Regions from separate parts of the Serratia sp. Res13-Sevr-LER1-36-b genome, predicted to be linked through region 2. Evidence: predicted binding sites of a transcription regulator. Region 2 holds the regulator's gene; the other holds the start of a gene.

Region 1 (9,706 bases), on a different contig from region 2:
ATGTGCCAGGCAATGCTGATGGCTTCTGCGACGGAAACATCACTATTGCGGGTTACCAGCTCAAGCGGCTGATCACCACTGACCATCCCAGTTGATACCACGCGATACAGCCAGCCGCAGCGGCCGGTTTGCTGCATAAGTACCGAAATATCGTCGATAGCGAAATGGTAATTGAGTTTGAAACACGGAGAGCGCGGTTGGGTCACCTGGATCAGCGCTTCGCCCCAGCGGAAAATATCCCCCATAAACACGTTATGCTCGGTCAGGCCGAGGGTCGAAATATTCTCACCAAAGGCTGGCGCGCAGAACTGTTCTGCCTGAGCGGGGAACTGTTCACGCCAGTGGTCGTAATGCTCGCGCGGGTAGTGGCAAAGGGCGCGGTCAGGCCCGCCGTGGTAGCTTTTTTCTGCCTGCTCATCGCCTGCCAGACCCAAGGGGGTAAGCTTCAGCGTACCCTCCACCAGGCGTTTGGCGATAGCGCTGGGGCGGCCACCTTCATAGGGTTGAATCGAACCGAGATAGACGTCTGGGTGGTGCATGCTAGCCTCCATTCACGCTCGTTAATGCCGTCTAGCATAGCCTGAGTCGAGGGGGAGGAACAGAATAACCCGCCCGGAGATCACCGGGCGGGCGGAGGGGTTAGAAGGTCGTCCAGTTGTCTTCGGCGCTGGCGCTCGGTTTGGCCATTGATGGCGATTTGAGCTGGGCAGTTTTGGTTTCCACTGGCGCAGCCTTATCTGCCAGGCGGAATACCGAGACGCTTTGCAGTAGCATTTCGGCCTGTTCTTCCAGCGAATCGGCGGCAGCAGCAGACTCTTCCACTAGTGCGGCGTTTTGCTGAGTGGTGTGATCCATTTCCACGATGGCCTGGCCAATCTGCGCGATGCCCCTGGTCTGTTCATCGGAGGCGGCGGCTATTTCAGCCATGATATCGCGCACGTGGGTGACCGAGCGGACGATTTGTTCCATGGTGTTGCCGGTGTCTTCCACCAGTGCGGTACCGCTCTGTACCCGGTTGACCGACTCGGTGATCAACCCTTCGATTTCTTTCGCCGCCTGGGCGCTGCGCTGGGCCAGATTGCGGACTTCGCTGGCAACAACCGAGAAACCGCGCCCTTGCTCGCCTGCCCGGGCTGCCTCTACGGCGGCGTTCAGGGCCAGGATGTTGGTCTGGAAGGCAATGCCGTTGATCAGGGTAGTAATTTCGGCGATCCGCTGCGAACTGTTAGAAATATCCCGCATGGTGCTGACGACGTTGTTGACCAGTTTGCCGCCCTGCTGTGCGGTTTGCGAGGCATCGGTCGCCAGCTGGTTAGCGTGATGGGCGTTGTCGGCATTCTGCTTCACCGTAGCGGTGAGCTGTTCCATGCTGGCGGCGGTTTCTTCCACCGCGGCGGCCTGCTGTTCGGTACGTGAAGAGAGATCGGTATTGCCCGCAGCGATTTCCCCGGCGGCGGTGGAGACCTGGCTGACCCCCATCTGGATTTTCTCAATCATATCGCGCAGATTCTGGCTCATGGCGGCGACGGCGTTAAGCAACTGGCCCAGTTCATCACGGCGAGTGCTGGTTTGCGCCTGGCGTAGATCACCCTTGGCAATGCGTTCTGCCAGTTCCAGGGTGCTGTTGAGTGGGCGAGTGATCTGCAATGTGATACGCCATGACACCAGTAGGCCAGCAAGGATGGCGATCGCCGTGGTGATCCCCATCTGCCACTGTGCGGTATTGATATTATTGTGCGTCTGCGTCAGCTCATCCTTCATGAAATTGTTAACCAGCGTACCGATCTCGTCAGCGTAGCCACCGAGCTGTTTACTGATCTTGATCTCATTCTCAACGGCGGGCAGGTAGGCCGCGATGTGGCCTTTATACTCGTCAAGCACGGTCAACAGAGGTTGGAGCAACGGGCGCTGTGACTCGTTCAGGCGTTGGCTGAGCGTGTTGGCGGCGCTACGGGCGTCGTCGATAGCGCTGAGTAATGGGATTTCGGAGTCGCGATTGGGTTGCAGCACCAGGCCACGGGCATAGTAGCGGATCTGGGTCAGCTTCTGGTTCAACTGGATAAACGCCAGTTGCAGATCGGCAGCACCCAGTTGGCGTTCAACTTGGCTCAGGCTGTCCTGAACTTCGGACATGTTCCAGCTGGCTCGTACCGCGTCTTTATCCACCACGGCTTTGGCAAACATTTTCTGTTGTTGCTCATAGTTACCCAGCAACACCACCAAAAGCTCCAGATCCTTGCGGCTTTGCGCATCCCAATTCAGGTTTTGCGCGTGGCTGGCCAACTGCAACGCGTTCTCGATATGTTTGCGGTTACGTTCAAGGTAGTCGGTATTGTAATTTTGGCTAAACATGGCTCGGGTGTATTTAGCCTGACTGATTTCGCCCGTTAACTGATAGCTGAAATCGATGCGGTCGCTGCGTGATTCGATAAGATTGAGGTAGGTTATCCCGGTGCCAGCGATAACGATCGCCAGTATCAACATCAGAGAGAATCCGAGTCCGAGCTTTTTACCTACGGTGAGATGAACGATTTTTCCTGCCAAAGCTTTCAATGCCGCCATGATTTATCCCTCTTTAGGCGTTGGTCAATTGAACAAAGCATCGGCAAGGGGCGGTTAAACTTTAGCGGACAACGGGCAAAAAAATGCCCGCATCAGCGGGCATCATCGGAGATAAGCCAAATTATTTCTTGGCTTCGGCGAAGCGTTTGGCCGCTTCGTCCCAGTTCACCACGTTCCAGAATGCCTTGATGTAGTCAGGGCGACGGTTCTGGAATTTCAGGTAGTAAGCGTGTTCCCACACGTCCAGGCCAACGATTGGCAAGCCTGAAGCGCCGGAGACGGCTTCGCCCATCAGCGGGCTGTCCTGGTTAGCGGTAGATACCACGGCCAGTTTGTCGCCTTTCAGCACCAGCCAAGCCCAGCCAGAACCGAAACGGGTGGCGGCGGCTTTCTCGAACTCTTCCTGGAATTTCTCTACGCTGCCGAAATCGCGCTCGATAGCGGCTTTCAGATCGCCACCCAGCGTGGTGCCGGTTTTCAGGCCTTTCCAGAACAGGCTGTGGTTAGCGTGGCCGCCTGCGTTGTTGCGCATAAAGGTGCGCTTGTCTGCAGGGACTTTATCCAGATCCTGGATCAGCTCTTCTACGCTCAGCGAAGCCAGCTCAGGGTAAGCTTCCAGCACGGTGTTGGCGTTGTTGACATAGGTCTGGTGGTGTTTGGTGTGATGGATTTCCATCGTCTGCTTGTCGAAATGCGGTTCTAGTGCGTCGTAAGCGTAAGGTAGGGATGGCAGTGAATAACTCATGATCATCATCTCCAGTAGTGTAGGGCGGCGCAAAATGTGAGCACCGCGTAAGCAGTATGATGCATTATAATTAATTAAATGATATTGAAAATGATTATCAATGCCCTACAGACTGTGTGGTTTAGGGATTAATCGGTAATACGCTGCGGGTGAGTAAACACCGTTGCCCGGCCTGGCTTGCTAAAGCCAACCAATGTCAGGTTGCTGCGCTCGGCGATTTCCACCGCCAGCGAGGTGGCGGCAGACACCACGAACAGGATCTCGGCGCCGCACATGGCGGATTTTTGCACCATCTCATAGCTGGCCCGGCTGGAAACCAGGATCGCCCCTTGCTGCCAGCCCTGTTTGGCGCGTATGCCGATCATTTTGTCCAGTGCCACATGGCGGCCAACGTCTTCGCAGCCGCCCAGTAGTTCACCCTGCGGTGAGATCCAACCTGCGGCGTGGGTACACCCCGTCAACTGGCCGACGTTCTGCACCTGGCGCAACTGGCTGAGGGCGCGATCGAGATTGGCCAGCGAGAAGGTCTGGGTAAAGGGCAGTGGTGTGACCGGCCGGAAGATATCCGCCAACTGTTCAATGCCACAAACGCCGCACCCTGTGCGGCCAGCCATCGCCCGGCGGCGCTCCTTCAGCCCGGCAAAGCGGCGGCTGGAAAGCTCGATTTGTACTTCCATGCCGTTGCAGGTGGGATTAACCTCTATACTGAAGATATCCCGTGGTGAGTCGATAATCCCTTCCGAGAGGGAAAAACCGAGGGCGAACGCCTCAAGATCCTTTGGCGTACACATCATCACCACGTGAGAAATACCGTTATACACCAGCGCGACCGGCACCTCTTCGGCGAGCCAATCTTGCTCTGTGGTGGTCAGTTGCCCGCGCTGGTACACCGGAGCCTGGATCAGGCCCGTGAGCGCGTTCACATTTGTGGGCTGCTCTTGGTTAATTTTGTTCACTTTCCTGGCACCTGTTTGTAACAACCCTACGCCTGCTATGGTATTATTGCGGCGCCGTTGCGGCCCATTTGGCCAATACCCACATAAGAATAGTGATTTTAGCGCTTCCCGCTTTAAGGGGGAAAGCGTCATTTGAAACAATGTGACAACACGAGAGAGAAAGGAGACCCCCCATGCAGGTCAGCAGAAGGCAGTTCTTTAAGATCTGCGCTGGCGGTATGGCAGGAACCACGGTGGCCGCACTGGGCTTTAGCCCGGCGGTGGCATTGGCGGAAACCCGGCAGTACAAGTTGCTGCGCGCCCGTGAAACCCGTAATACCTGCACGTATTGTTCCGTCGGCTGTGGGCTGTTGATGTACAGCCTTGGTGATGGCGCCAAAAACGCCAAAGAGAGCATCTTCCATATCGAAGGGGATCCAGACCATCCGGTAAACCGTGGTGCACTGTGCCCGAAAGGTGCAGGTCTGGTGGATTTCATCCACAGCGAAAGCCGTCTCCAATACCCAGAATATCGCGCTCCAGGCTCGGACAAGTGGCAACGCATCAGTTGGGACGACGCCTTCACCCGCATCGCCAAACTGATGAAAGAAGACCGCGATGCCAACTTCGAAGCCACCAACGCCGCTGGCGTAACGGTGAACCGTTGGCTCTCCACCGGGATGCTGTGTGCTTCGGCCTCCAGCAACGAAACCGGTATGCTGACCCAAAAATTTAGTCGCGCTCTCGGCATGCTTGCCGTAGATAACCAGGCGCGTGTCTGACACGGACCAACGGTAGCAAGTCTTGCTCCAACATTTGGTCGCGGTGCGATGACCAACCACTGGGTTGATATCAAGAACGCCGACTTAATTATCGTCATGGGTGGGAATGCGGCAGAAGCGCATCCAGTGGGATTCCGCTGGGCGATGGAAGCCAAAATTCATAATAAAGCCAAGCTGATCGTCATCGATCCGCGCTTTACCCGTACTGCATCCGTGGCGGATTTCTACACGCCTATCCGTTCAGGTACCGACATTGCTTTCCTGTCGGGCGTCTTGCTGTACCTGATCACCAATAACAAGATTAACCGCGAATACGTGGACGCCTACACCAACGCCAGCCTGCTGGTGCGGGAAGACTTCACCTTTGACGACGGCCTGTTCAGCGGCTACGACGCGGACAATCGCAAATACGATAAAACCACCTGGAATTACCAGCTCGACGAGAACGGCTTCGCCAAGCGTGATACTACGCTACAGGACCCGAACTGCGTGTGGAACCTGCTGAAAAAGCACATCAGCCGTTATACGCCAGAGGTGGTCACCAACATCTGCGGCACGCCAACCGAGGATTTCCTCAAGGTGTGCGAATATATCGCCGAAACCAGCGCCAACGACAAGACGGCCTCGTTCCTCTATGCCCTGGGCTGGACACAGCACTCGGTCGGTGCGCAGAACATCCGTACCATGGCGATGATCCAGCTGCTGCTTGGCAACATGGGCATGGCAGGGGGGGGCGTGAACGCCCTGCGCGGCCACTCCAATATCCAGGGGCTGACCGATTTGGGTCTGCTGTCACAAAGCCTGCCGGGCTATATGACGCTGCCTTCCGAGAAGCAGGCCGATCTGGAGACCTACCTGAAAGCGAACACGCCGAAGGCGCTGCTGCCGGGCCAGGTAAACTACTGGAGCAACTACCCGAAATTCTTCGTCAGCATGATGAAGAGCTTCTACGGCGACAAAGCGCAGAAAGATAACAGCTGGGGCTTTGACTGGTTGCCGAAGTGGGACAAAGGCTACGACGTGCTGCAGTATTTCGAGATGATGTCGCAGGGGAAAGTGAATGGCTATATCTGCCAGGGCTTTAACCCGGTTGCGTCGTTCCCGAACAAGAACAAAGTGGTGGCCTCGCTGGCCAAGCTGAAGTTCCTGGTGACCATCGATCCGCTGAACACCGAAACCGCCAACTTCTGGCAGAACCACGATGAGTTCAACGACGTTGACCCATCGAAAATCCAGACCGAGGTATTCCGCCTGCCGTCCACCTGCTTTGCCGAAGAGAACGGTTCAATCGTTAACTCTGGCCGCTGGCTGCAATGGCACTGGAAAGGGGCCGATGCCCCAGGGGAAGCGCTGAACGACGGTGAAATTCTGGCGGGGCTGCTGATGCGCCTGCGCGAAATGTACACCCGTGACGGCGGCGCGGTCCCTGAGCAGTTGCTGAACATGTCCTGGGATTACCTGACTCCGGAAAATCCGAAGCCAGAAGAAGTGGCGATGGAGAGCAACGGCCGGGCACTGGCGGATGTCCTCGATCCAGACGGCAAAGTGTTGGCGAAGAAAGGCGAACTGCTGAGCACCTTCGCGCACCTGCGTGATGACGGCACCACGGCAAGTGGCTGCTGGATCTTCGCAGGCAGTTGGACGCCAGCGGGCAACCAGATGGCGCGCCGTGATAACGCCGATCCTTCAGGCCTTGGCAACACGCTGGGCTGGGCTTGGGCATGGCCGCTGAACCGCCGCATCCTGTATAACCGTGCGTCTGCGGATCCAGCGGGTAAACCGTGGGATGCCAAACGCCAGTTGCTGGAGTGGGATGGTGCCAAGTGGGGCGGGGTTGATATCCCGGACTACAGCGCCGCCGCACCGGGCAGCGACGTCGGGCCGTTTATCATGCAACCGGAAGGCATGGGCCGCCTGTTTGCCCTCGACAAACTGGCGGAAGGGCCGTTCCCTGAACACTACGAGCCGTTTGAAACGCCGCTCGGCACCAACCCGTTGCACCCGAACGTGGTGTCCAACCCGGCGGCGCGCGTGTTCAAAGACGATCTGGCCGCGATGGGCAAATCCGACAAGTTCCCGTATGTCGGTACTACCTATCGTCTGACCGAACATTTCCACTACTGGACCAAACACGCGTTGATCAACGCCATCGCTCAGCCAGAGCAGTTCATCGAAATTGGCGAGAAGCTGGCAGAGAAGAAAGGCATCAAGCAGGGTGATACGGTAAAAGTCAGCTCCAACCGTGGCTATATCAAGGCCAAGGCGGTGGTGACCAAACGTATTCGTACTCTGCAGGTAAATGGCCAGGACGTGGACACCATCGGCATCCCGATCCACTGGGGTTACGAAGGGGTGGCGAAGAAGGGCTTTATCGCCAACACGCTGACGCCGTTTGTCGGCGACGCCAATACGCAAACGCCAGAGTTCAAGGCGTTCCTGGTTAACGTGGAAAAGGTGTAACGGAGACGAATTATGGCAATGCAATCTCAAGACATCATTCGTAAATCCGCCACCAATGGCTTCACCCCGGCACCGCGCGCGCGCGATCACCAGGAAGAAGTGGCCAAGCTGATCGATGTCACTACCTGTATCGGCTGCAAAGCCTGCCAGGTGGCCTGTTCTGAATGGAACGATATCCGCGATGAAGTGGGGCACAACGTCGGGGTTTACGATAACCCCGCCGATCTGACCGCCAAATCGTGGACGGTGATGCGCTTCTCGGAAGTTGAGGAGCACGGCAAGCTGGAGTGGCTGATCCGCAAGGATGGCTGCATGCACTGCGCCGATCCGGGCTGCCTGAAGGCGTGCCCATCGGAAGGTGCCATCATCCAGTACGCCAACGGCATCGTCGATTTCCAGTCCGAACACTGCATCGGCTGCGGCTATTGCATCGCCGGTTGCCCGTTCGACGTGCCACGCATGAATGCGGAAGACAACCGGGTGTACAAATGCACCCTGTGCGTCGACCGCGTTGGCGTTGGCCAGGAACCGGCCTGTGTGAAAACCTGTCCGACCGGGGCGATCCACTTCGGCACCAAAGAAGCGATGAAAAATGTCGCGGCGGAACGTGTCGATGAACTGAAAACCCGTGGCTACCAGAATGCCGGTCTGTACGATCCGGCTGGCGTGGGCGGCACCCACGTGATGTACGTACTGCATCACGCCGATAAACCGCAGCTGTACCACGGTTTACCGGATAACCCGACCATCAGCCCGGCGGTGACCTTCTGGAAAGGGGTCTGGAAGCCGTTGGCCGCCATCGGGTTTGCTGCCACCTTTGCGGCCAGTATCTTCCATTACGTTGGCGTGGGGCCAAACCGCGTTGAAGAAGAGGAAGAGCAGGATCCGAAGGACGAGCATCATGATGAGGAGACGCGCAAATGAGGAAGGAAAAGCCAATTCAGCGCTATAGCGCGCCGGAGCGGATTAACCACTGGATTGTGGCGTTCTGCTTTATTTTTGCCGCCGTCAGCGGGCTGGGGTTCCTGTTCCCGTCCTTTAACTGGCTGATGAATATCTTTGGTACGCCACAGCTGGCACGCATCCTTCACCCCTTCACCGGGGTGTTGATGTTCGTCGCGTTCCTGCTGATGTTCCTGCGCTACTGGAAGCACAACCTGATCAACCGGGAAGATATCGTCTGGGCGAAAAACATCCACAAAATCGCCATGAATGAGGAAGTGGGTGACACTGGGCGTTATAATTTCGGTCAGAAGTGCGTATTCTGGGCGGCGATCATCAGTCTGGTGCTGTTGCTGGCCAGTGGTATCGTTATCTGGCGGCCATACTTTGCCCCATCCTTCTCCATTCCGCTGATCCGCATCGCGTTGGTGGTGCATTCGTTGGCAGCGGTGGGGTTGATCATCGTGATTATGGTGCACATTTACGCCGCGTTGTGGGTAAAAGGCACCATTACCGCGATGGTGGAAGGTTGGGTGCCGGCTGCCTGGGCCAAGAAGCATCATCCGCGCTGGTACCGTGAGGTCCGCGAGAAACAACAGGAAGACAAACCCAGATGAGTATCCGCATCGTTCCTAAAGAGCAGTTAGGGGCACAGCGTGAAAAGTCTTCAACGGCGGAAACTATTCCGCCGTTACTTTTCGCCAACTTGAAGAGCCTTTATACCCGCCGAGCCGAACGTCTGCAGCAACTGGCCGTAGACCATCCGCTGGGTGACTATCTCAATTTTGCTGCCAGCATTGCGCAAGCGCAGAACAACGCCTGCCACGATAATCCGCTGGAGCTGGATCTCGGTGAAACGCTGACTCAGAGCGCCGCTAGCGGTAAGCCGCCGTTGGACATCAGCGTCTATCCACGCAGCGAACACTGGCACAAGCTGCTGGCATCGCTGATCGCAGAACTGCGCCCGCAGGCACCGGAACACGTGCTGGCGGTGTTGGATAACCTGGAGAAATCCTCGTCCCATGAGCTGGAGCTGCTGGCCAGCGCCCTGCTGAAAGGCGAGTTTGCCAAAGTAGGCAGCGACAAAGCCCCGTTCCTTTGGGCGGCGCTGTCGTTGTATTGGGCGCAGATGGCCAGCCAGATCCCTGGCAAGGCACGGGCCGAGTACGGCGAGCATCGCCAATTCTGCCCGGTTTGCGGCAGTATCCCGGTTTCCAGCGTGGTGCATCTTGGTACCGTGAACGGCCTGCGCTATCTGCACTGCAACCTGTGCGAAAGCG
Region 2 (9,706 bases):
CAGTTCTACGGCGCAGAAGACCGCATCGGTGATAATCGCGATCCGAACAGCATCTATGATGGCCTGGCGTGGTTGCAGGCGCTGACCTTCGGTTATACCACCGGTCAGTTCAACTGGCGTCTGGAAGGTACTATGGTCAAGGCGGAAGGTAACCAAGGCTTCTTCCTGCAGCGTATGACCCCAACCTACGCCTCCTCAAATGGCCGCCTCGATATCTGGTGGGATAACCGTTCCGACTTTAACGCCAACGGCGAAAAAGCCGTGTTCGGTGGCGTGATGTATGACCTGAGCAACTGGAACCTGCCAGGCATGGCCGTCGGTGCTTCCTACGTTTATGCCTGGGACGCCAAGCCAAGCACCAACCCGATTTACGATCAGAGCCAGCGCCTGAGAGAGAGCGCTTACAGCCTGGATGCAATGTACACCATGCAGGACGGGCGCGCCAAAGGCACTCTGTTCAAACTGCACTTCACGCAGTATGACAACCATTCCGATATTCCAAGCTGGGGTGGCGGTTACGGCAACATCTTCCAGGACGAGAAAGACGTCAAATTCATCGTTATCGCACCGTTCACCATCTTCTAATGCGCTCCCCGGTGGCCAGGCTGCCGGGGAAAGGTCACAGGACTTTAACCATGAAAAAACTGATGCTGATTATCGCTGCGGTTGCCGGGCTTAGCGCCTGTTCGCAATCGGCCGCGCCACCGGAAGATGTCAAGCTGCGCCAGGCCTACAGCGCCTGTATCAATACCGCGGAAGGTTCCCCAGAGAAGTTACAGGCCTGCCAGGCGGTGCTGAACGTGTTGAAGCAAGAGAAAAAGCACCAACAGTTTGCTGAGCAGGAAACCGTGCGAGTGCTGGATTATCAAAGCTGCATCCAGGCCGCCCATACCGGCAATGGCCAGGCGTATGACGCCAAATGCGGCAAGCTGTGGAAAGAAATTCGCGCAAACAACAACTGATTACGCAAGAGGTTGCAGATGAACAAGTTTAAGATGAGTGCTCTCGCCGCCCTGACGGCTACCGTTGGGCTATTGGGCAGCGTAGGTTCTGCCATGGCCAACCAGCAGGTGGTTGATCAACTCAGCCAGTTGCAGGTCAATTTGAAAATGTTGGACAACCGTGCTGCCGAGAACGGCGTGGACTGTGCCAAGTTGGGGGCCGACTGGGCGTCCTGCCACAAAGTGTTGATCACCTTGACCAACGGCAATCAGGAAATCAAAGATAAAGACTGGGCGATCTATTTCCACAGCCCGCGCCAGACGCTGAAGGTTGATAACGACCAGTTCAAAATCACCCACATTACCGGCGATCTGTATAAGCTGGAACCGACAGACAAATTCACCAGCTTCCCGGCCAATCAGGCGGTGGAAATCCCGATTATCGCTGAATACTGGCAGCTGTTCCGCACCGACTTCCTGCCGCGCTGGTATGCCACTTCCGGCGATGCTCAGCCTAAGATCCTGTCAAATACCGATACCGAAGATGTTCACCAGTTTGTTGCCCCGTTCACCGGTGACCAGTGGAAGCGTACCAAGGATGACAACAACATTCTGATGGTGCCGGAAAGCCGCTTCACCAAGAACCAGGATCTGAAAGTGTTGCCGATGGCATCGCTGCGTGGGCAAATCATCCCAACCCCGATGGAAGTTAAAGTCCATTCGAAGGATATTGACCTGAGCAAAGGCGTGGCGTTGGAACTGAGCGCCTTGACCAAACCAGCGGCAGATGCGGCAGCCGAGCGTTTTGCCCTGCTGGGCATTGAGAGCCAGGTGAGCGGTTATCCGATCAAGACGGATATTAAGCCAGCGGCATTCAAAGGCGATCAGGCCGTTCCAGGTGCCTACCAACTGAAGATCGGCGAGAAAGGTGCCGAGATCGTCGGTTTCGATCAGACTGGGGTGTTCTATGGTCTGCAATCCATCCTGTCGCTAATCCCTTCGGATGGCAGCAAGAAGATCGCGACGCTGGATGCCAAAGATGCACCGCGCTTCCAATACCGCGGCATCTTCCTGGACGTGGCGCGTAACTTCCACCAAAAAGACGCCGTATTGCGCCTGCTGGATCAGATGGCAGCCTACAAGCTGAACAAATTCCACTTCCACCTGACGGATGACGAAGGTTGGCGCATTGAGATCCCTGGCCTGCCAGAGTTGACTGAAGTGGGCGGCCAGCGTTGTCATGACCTGAGCGAGACCACCTGCCTGATGCCACAATATGGCTCTGGCCCGGCACCGCACGGTGGCTTCTTCTCCCGTCAGGACTATATCGACATCGTTAAATATGCTCAGGCACGCCAGATTGAAGTGATCCCTGAGATCGACATGCCGGCGCACGCCCGTGCGGCGATTACCTCCATGGAAGCTCGCTACAAGAAGCTGCTTGCCGAAGGGAAAGGGAAAGAGGCCAACGAGTTCCGCCTGGTGGATCCGACTGATACCTCCAATACCACCTCGGTGCAGTACTTCAACCGCCAGAGCTACCTGAACCCATGCCTGGATTCCTCCAAGAACTTCGTGGACAAAGTGATTGGTGAAGTGGCCCAGATGCACAAAGAGGCCGGTCAGCCGCTGAAAACCTGGCACTTTGGTGGGGACGAAGCGAAGAACATCCGTCTGGGCGCTGGCTATACCGACGTGAAAAACCCGGAAGCGGGCAAGGGTATCCTCGATCTGAGCAAAGAAGACAAGCCGTGGGCCAAGTCGCAGGTTTGTCAGGCCATCATCAAAGATGGCAAAGTGGAAGATATGGAACACTTGCCAAGCTACTTCGGTCTGGAAGTCAGCCAGTTGGTGAAAGCGCACGGCATTGACAGAATGCAGGCGTGGCAGGACGGCCTGAAAGATGCCAAAGACTCGAAGGCCTTCGCGACCAAGCATGTGGCGGTGAACTTCTGGGATACCCTGTACTGGGGTGGCTTCGACTCGGCTAACGACTGGGCGAACAAGGGTTATGACGTGGTGATCTCTAACCCGGACTACGTCTACATGGACTTCCCGTATGAAGTCAGCCCGGACGAACACGGTTATTACTGGGGCACCCGTTTCAGCGACGAGCAGAAGATCTTCAGCTTTGCGCCGAACAACCTGCCGCAGAACGCCGAAACCTCGGTTGACCGTGACGGTAACCACTTCGCCGCCAAGAGCGACAAACCGTGGCCGGGCGCATATGGTCTTTCCGCCCAACTGTGGAGCGAAGTGGTGCGTACCGACCAGCAGATGGAATACATGATTTACCCACGTGCCGTGTCGCTTGCAGAACGTGCATGGCACCGTGCCAGCTGGGAGCAGGATTACAAAGCTGGCCGTGAGTATAAAGGTGGCGAAACCCATCAGGTCGATACCAAAACGCTGGATCAGGACTGGCTGCGCTTTGCCAACCTGATCGGGCAGCGTGAACTGGCCAAGATGGATAAAGCGGGCGTGAGCTATCGCCTGCCGGTCCCAGGTGCTCGTATCATCGGGGGCAAGTTGGAGGCGAATATTGCTCTGCCGGGCCTGGGAATTGAATATTCCACCGACGGCGGCAAACAGTGGCAGCGTTATGACGATAAAGCGCGCCCAGCGGTGGCGGGTGACGTGCAAATCCGAGCAATCAGCCCGGATGGCAAACGCTTCAGCCGTGCCGAACCAGTGAAAGCGTAAGTGAGAACTCCGCCCACCTACGTGTCGGTAGAGGGGCGGAGATAGTGCAAGGTGAGAGCAAACTGCAATTGTGATAATTGAGTGGATATTTTTCCCCGGGCCTGTCCGGGGATTTTTTTGCCTGTCATCCGGGCATAAAAAAACCGCCATTTAGGCGGTTTTCACGTTCTGGCGAGCCAGAATCAGTTCTTGTTGTGCAGCGTTTCGTTCTCGCGGCAGTCACCGGTTTCACAGTGGCCGTACAGGTACAGGCTGTGGTTGGTGAGCTTGATACCGTGTTGCTTGGCGATATCGCGCTGACGCACTTCGATGGATTCGTCGCTGAACTCGATCACTTTGCCGCAGTCCAGGCAAATCAGGTGATCGTGATGGTGTTGCTGAGTCAGTTCGAAAACCGACTTGCCACCTTCAAAATTGTGGCGGGTCACAATACCTGCGTCGTCAAACTGGTTCAGCACGCGGTATACCGTGGCCAGGCCAATTTCTTCGCCCATATCTATCAGTTTTTTGTACAGATCTTCCGCACTGACGTGATGGCATGCCGGATCCTGTAATACTTCCAGGATTTTGAGTCGCGGAAGAGTGACTTTTAAGCCAGCCTTCTTCAATGCGGAGTTGTTATCAGTCATGCGGATTCAGTCCTGTTACTATGCTAATCAAGTTGAGGCGTTCTCGCCTATGGCATCGGTTGGCACAAAGCGTTAATTGCGTCTCATTATAGAACCGGTTGCTGCAAATAGAAACCGCCGGTTGTTAACAAACATATCTTTGCACGTTTACAGGGTAATCATGCAAAGCTTTGATGGATGGGATAAACCGATATCTCAGTCTACCGTGGCGAGGTAGGAAGTTACAAACTTGTAGCTTCTATTGCTCTAATCCGTGATGCCGATAACAGAAGGGCGCGCTATACGGCGCCCCCACCATGTGTTACGTATCCGCCGGGGCAGAGGCTTAGCCGACGATCTCGGCCAGGCTCAGCTCTTCAGTGATTTGCTTGACCCAGGCGTCTACACGTTCGTTGGTCAGCTCCGGTTGACGATCTTCGTCAATGGCCAGCCCGACAAAGTGATCATCGTCTGCCAGACCCTTGGAGGCTTCAAAATGGTAGCCTTTGGTTGGCCAGTGGCCGACGATGGCCGCACCGCGTGGTTCAATGATGTCGCGGATGGTGCCCATCGCATCGCAGAAATATTCCGCGTAGTCTTCCTGATCGCCACAGCCAAACAGCGCCACCAGCTTGCCGTTAAAGTCGATGTCTTCCAGCGTCGGGAAGAAATCATCCCAGTCGCACTGGGCTTCGCCGTAGTACCAGGTTGGGATACCGAGCAGCAGGATATCAAACGCTGCCAGATCTTCTTTGCTGCTTTTGGCGATGTCGTGGATTTCTGCCACGTCGTTGCCGAATTTTTGCTGAAGCGTCTTTTGGATCATCTTGGCAATGTTTTCGGTATTGCCAGTGTCGCTGCCAAAGAAAATGCCTACATGAGCCATAGTAAAGATAACCTTTTAATTCAAATGAATGTGTTGCGTAAACGCGGCCTGAGGCGCTGCCAAGGGCAGGCTTGCTCAGCCGTAAATGCGTATCATGCCAGAAATTTGCCCTGAGGTTTTATCGCGTTTATGCGATGCCTCTGCGGAGGTGGAACCGATCTGGCGTCATCCTTAACGCCGTGCCGCGCGTGCGGCGGCAGAGATCAGTGTTCTGGCTGTTCTTCTGCCAGTTGGGCCAACAGCATTTGTTCGATCAATTCGCTGCGGCTGATATTGCGCTGGTCGGCCAGTTTGTTGAGAGCATCTACCGCGTCTGCGTTGATTTTCAGCTCCACACGCCGTAATCCACGCACTTTGTCCCGTCGTAGCTGATTGCGCTTATTAATTCTAAGCTGTTCATCACGGGAAAGCGGGTTGGTTTTCGGGCGCCCTGGACGGCGTTCATCTGCGAACAGATCCAGCGTCGTGCGATCCGTTTGTTCTTTTGCCATTGTTGCGCTACTGCAAGGGAGTTTGCATCAAAAAGCGGTTTACGCTTCCAGACGGTTCGATTTACACAATTCGGGCCAATAAACCCTAACCCAAATTCACCCCCAGCCAAGTGCAGCTTCACACCTGGACAGGGCGGCAAAATTATAGCGCGCCATATTACCCCAGCAGATGGAGCGCCGACAATGCCTAACTTAGCGACAAACGCGCTAAGCTATTCTCTCTAGCGCGTTTTTTCGCCATTTAAGCTCAGGGCTGGTCAATAAAGCGGTGGATTGCCCGTAATACGGCGTCCGGTTTCTCCGCATGGACCCAGTGACCGGAGCCTGCAACCACATAGGCGCGTGCCTGCGGGAACTGACGGGCGATGTCATCGCGGTAGCTATCCTGCACGTAAGGCGAGAGGCCACCACGGATAAACAGCGTCGGGTGCGGCCAGGGTGGAACCTCTTGCCAGCCGATAATGTTCTCATATTGCTCGATCAACACCGGCAGGTTGAACCGCCAACTACCAGCATGAAAAGATTTCAACAGAAACTGGATCACGCCTTCTTCATCCAGCGTGGCTCGCATGAGCTGCGCAGCCTGCTGACGCTGGGTGATACCCGCATCGGTGACGGCTTGCAGTGCGGTAAAGATCTGGTCATGGCGGCGAGTGTCGTAATCCACCGGGGCGATATCGATCGCCACCAGCCGTTCAATTCGCTCCGGGGCTAGCGCGGTCAACGCCATCGCTGCTTTGCCGCCCATTGAGTGGCCGATTACGATGGCTCGCTCGATTTGCAAGTCGTCTAACAGCGTCAACAGATCCTGCGCCATCGCCGGGTAGGTCATCTCCGCCGCGCGCGGTGACAGCCCGTGATTGCGCAGATCGACCTTGATCACCGTATGCTGCTGGTTCAGATCGCGTGCCAGAACGCCCAGGTTATCCAGATTGCCAAACAGGCCGTGGATCAGCACGATCGGTAGGCTCGCTGGCGTGGCAGCCTCTGCGGCCAATAATTGATAATGTAATTTCATGGTGAAGTTCATGATCTTGAGATAATGAGTTAGGTTAACATGGCTAGAGAGATTATTGGTTGGTCCGCAGAATTTTGCCGATATTTCATGGTATGGTGAGGGCTTGGCGGCCAAGGCGGTTGGCTAAAGTCTGCTTTTGCCGTTTGGGAGAACATTGTAGTGTTCGCACCCGCGCTTTTAACCTTATAATCCCATGGCTTGAATGCACCAATTGGCTTCAGGTTCATAAGTAGAAAAAACGTACTGGATAAAGATGAAAACTATTGAAGTCGACGAAGAACTTTACCGTTATATTGCCAGCCACACGCAACATATCGGTGAAAGTGCGTCTGATATTTTACGGCGTATGTTGAAGTTTACCGCAGGACAGCCTGTGCGCACGGCTCCTGTGGTTGCCAGTGGCCAGGCAGAGCCGTCAGCGGCTGCCGTTGCAGCACAGCGTCCACGCGATCGCGTGCGTGCGGTGCGCGAGCTGCTGCTATCGGACGAATATGCCGAACAGAGCAAAGCTGTAAATCGTTTTATGCTGGTACTTTCCACCTTGTACACCCTCGATGCGGCGGGCTTTGCCGCGGCAACGGATTCGTTGCATGGCCGTACCCGTACCTATTTTGCTGGCGATCAGCAAACGCTGTTGGCCAACGGAACGCATACCAAGCCCAAGCATGTGCCAGGTACGCCTTACTGGGTGATCACCAATACCAACACCGGCCGCAAACGCAGCATGATCGAACACATCATGCAGGCCATGCAGTTCCCAGCGGAACTGATCGAGAAAGTTTGCGGCACCGTCTAATTTAGCGAACAGCCCGTCACGGTGGCCGTAAGCGACTCATTGCCCGGCCACAGTACTGGCATTTTAGGGAGTAGTCGATGGCTAATGACCCACGTGCCGGGCAACCCGCTCAGCAAAGTGATTTGATCAACGTAGCCCAGCTGACGTCGCAGTATTATGTGCTGCAACCAGAGGCCGGTAATGCTGCACATGCGGTGAAATTCGGTACCTCAGGGCATCGTGGCAGCGCGCTTCGTCAGAGCTTTAACGAAGCACATATCCTGGCGATTGCTCAGGCCATTGCCGAAGTGCGTCGTCAACAGGGCACCACTGGCCCTTGCTACGTGGGTAAAGACACCCATGCGCTGTCCGAACCCGCCTTTATTTCCGTGCTGGAAGTGCTGACCGCCAACGGCGTTGACGTGGTGGTGCAGGAAAATAACGGCTTTACGCCAACCCCTGCCGTGTCACACGCTATCTTGTGCTTCAACCGCAAAGGGGGCGCGCAGGCAGACGGCATCGTGATTACGCCTTCGCATAACCCACCTGAAGACGGCGGCATCAAATATAACCCGCCAAACGGTGGCCCAGCCGATACCAACCTGACTTCCGTGATTGAAAAGCGTGCCAACGAACTGCTGAGCCTCAAGCTGCAGGGCGTACAGCGTCAATCGCTGGATAAAGCCTGGACTGGCGGCCATCTGCATGCGCAGGATTTGGTGCAACCTTACGTGGAAGGGCTGGTGGACATCGTCGATATGCCAGCCATTCAGCGTGCGGGCCTGAAACTGGGCGTCGACCCGCTTGGCGGTTCCGGCATTGCCTACTGGCAGCGGATTGCCGAGCACTATAAGCTGGATCTGACGTTGGTGAATGACTCCATCGATCAGACCTTCCGCTTTATGCACCTCGACCATGACGGCATCATCCGCATGGACTGCTCGTCCGAATCGGCAATGGCGGGCCTGCTGGCCCTGCGCGACAAGTTCGATCTGGCGTTTGCCAACGATCCGGACTATGACCGCCACGGTATCGTCACGCCTGCGGGCCTGATGAACCCGAACCACTACCTGGCCGTTGCCATCAATTACCTGTTCCAGCATCGCCCGCAATGGGGTGCCAACGTTGCCGTGGGTAAAACGCTGGTTTCCAGCGCGATGATTGACCGCGTAGTGGCCGATCTGGGCCGCAAGCTGGTGGAAGTGCCGGTCGGTTTCAAATGGTTTGTTGACGGCCTGTTCGACGGTAGCTTCGGCTTCGGCGGCGAAGAGAGCGCCGGGGCTTCGTTCCTGCGCTTCGATGGCACGCCTTGGTCTACCGACAAAGACGGCATCATCATGTGCCTGCTGGCGGCAGAGATCACCGCGGTCACCGGTGAAAACCCGCAGCATCACTATAACGATCTGGCCAAACGCTTCGGCGCGCCAAGCTACAACCGTATCCAGGCTCCGGCAACCTCCGCACAGAAAGCGGCGTTGTCCAAGCTGTCACCGGAAATGGTCAAGGCCAGCACCCTGGCGGGCGATCCTATCACTGCGCGTCTGACGGCAGCTCCGGGTAACGGCGCTTCCATCGGCGGCCTGAAAGTGATGACCGACAACGGCTGGTTTGCCGCTCGCCCATCGGGTACCGAAGAGGCTTACAAGATCTACTGTGAAAGCTTCCTGGGTGCCGAGCACCGCGAGAAGATCGAGCATGAAGCGGTCGAGATCGTCAGCGAAGTGTTAGCTTCAGCCAAGTAATCTCTCCCTCGATAATGAAAAGGCGCTGTTTTTACAGCGCTTTTTTTATGCCTGTAATTTAGATATATCTAATTTCAGGTTACCTCTTGCGCATTTAGATATATCGATCTAGATTAGAGCCATCGACGTAGTTAGATATATCTAAATGCGTCGATGCTCATATCATCAATCAAGAGGTAACAATCATGATGTTTAATCGATTTGCACGTCACCACGACCAACGGGAAGAGGGGCATTGCCACCACCGCCGTGGCGGCCGTCATCATTTTGCTGGCCGCGGAGAACATGGCCGTGGTGGTGAAGAACAGGGCCGGGGCGGGCGCGGGCGTCATCGCCTGTTTGAGCACGGCGATCTGCGTTTGGTGCTGCTGGCGCTGGTAGAGCGTAAACCTAGCCACGGCTACGAGCTGATCAAGGCGATCGAAGAAGCTTCTTCCGGCCTGTATGTGCCAAGCCCAGGTGTGATTTATCCAACCCTCACGCTGTTGGAAGAACAAGACTTCCTGGAGCCCGCGGTGGCTGGCAATGGCCGTAAGAGCTAC

Evidence for each region. Region 2 encodes Fur, which represses iron uptake genes when iron is present. Its sites were predicted from a motif close to ATAATAATGAGAACNACTATCAA; they were not measured.
Region 1: a site for Fur is predicted at 3,386-3,408, ahead of sodA (superoxide dismutase [Mn]). Genes of this name have one in related genera too.

What each region holds. Positions count from the first base shown of each region.
Region 1 covers NZ_JADACK010000011.1:95,640-105,345, reverse strand. Annotated here, with positions in the region: gene yiiM (6-hydroxyaminopurine reductase) at 1-539, opposite strand, end outside; gene IMQ33_RS07455 (methyl-accepting chemotaxis protein) at 640-2,562, opposite strand; gene sodA (superoxide dismutase [Mn]) at 2,684-3,307, opposite strand; gene fdhD (formate dehydrogenase accessory sulfurtransferase FdhD) at 3,436-4,263, opposite strand; gene fdnG (formate dehydrogenase-N subunit alpha) at 4,437-7,484, shown strand; gene fdxH (formate dehydrogenase subunit beta) at 7,497-8,408, shown strand; gene fdoI (formate dehydrogenase cytochrome b556 subunit) at 8,405-9,043, shown strand; gene fdhE (formate dehydrogenase accessory protein FdhE) at 9,040-9,706, shown strand, end outside.
Region 2 covers NZ_JADACK010000037.1:189,485-199,190, reverse strand. Annotated here, with positions in the region: gene IMQ33_RS22020 (OprD family outer membrane porin) at 1-585, shown strand, start outside; gene chiQ (ChiQ/YbfN family lipoprotein) at 636-962, shown strand; gene IMQ33_RS22010 (beta-N-acetylhexosaminidase) at 981-3,644, shown strand; gene fur (ferric iron uptake transcriptional regulator) at 3,827-4,273, opposite strand; gene fldA (flavodoxin FldA) at 4,599-5,138, opposite strand; gene ybfE (LexA regulated protein) at 5,342-5,629, opposite strand; gene ybfF (esterase) at 5,877-6,659, opposite strand; gene seqA (replication initiation negative regulator SeqA) at 6,901-7,443, shown strand; gene pgm (phosphoglucomutase (alpha-D-glucose-1,6-bisphosphate-dependent)) at 7,521-9,164, shown strand; gene IMQ33_RS21975 (PadR family transcriptional regulator) at 9,353-9,706, shown strand, end outside.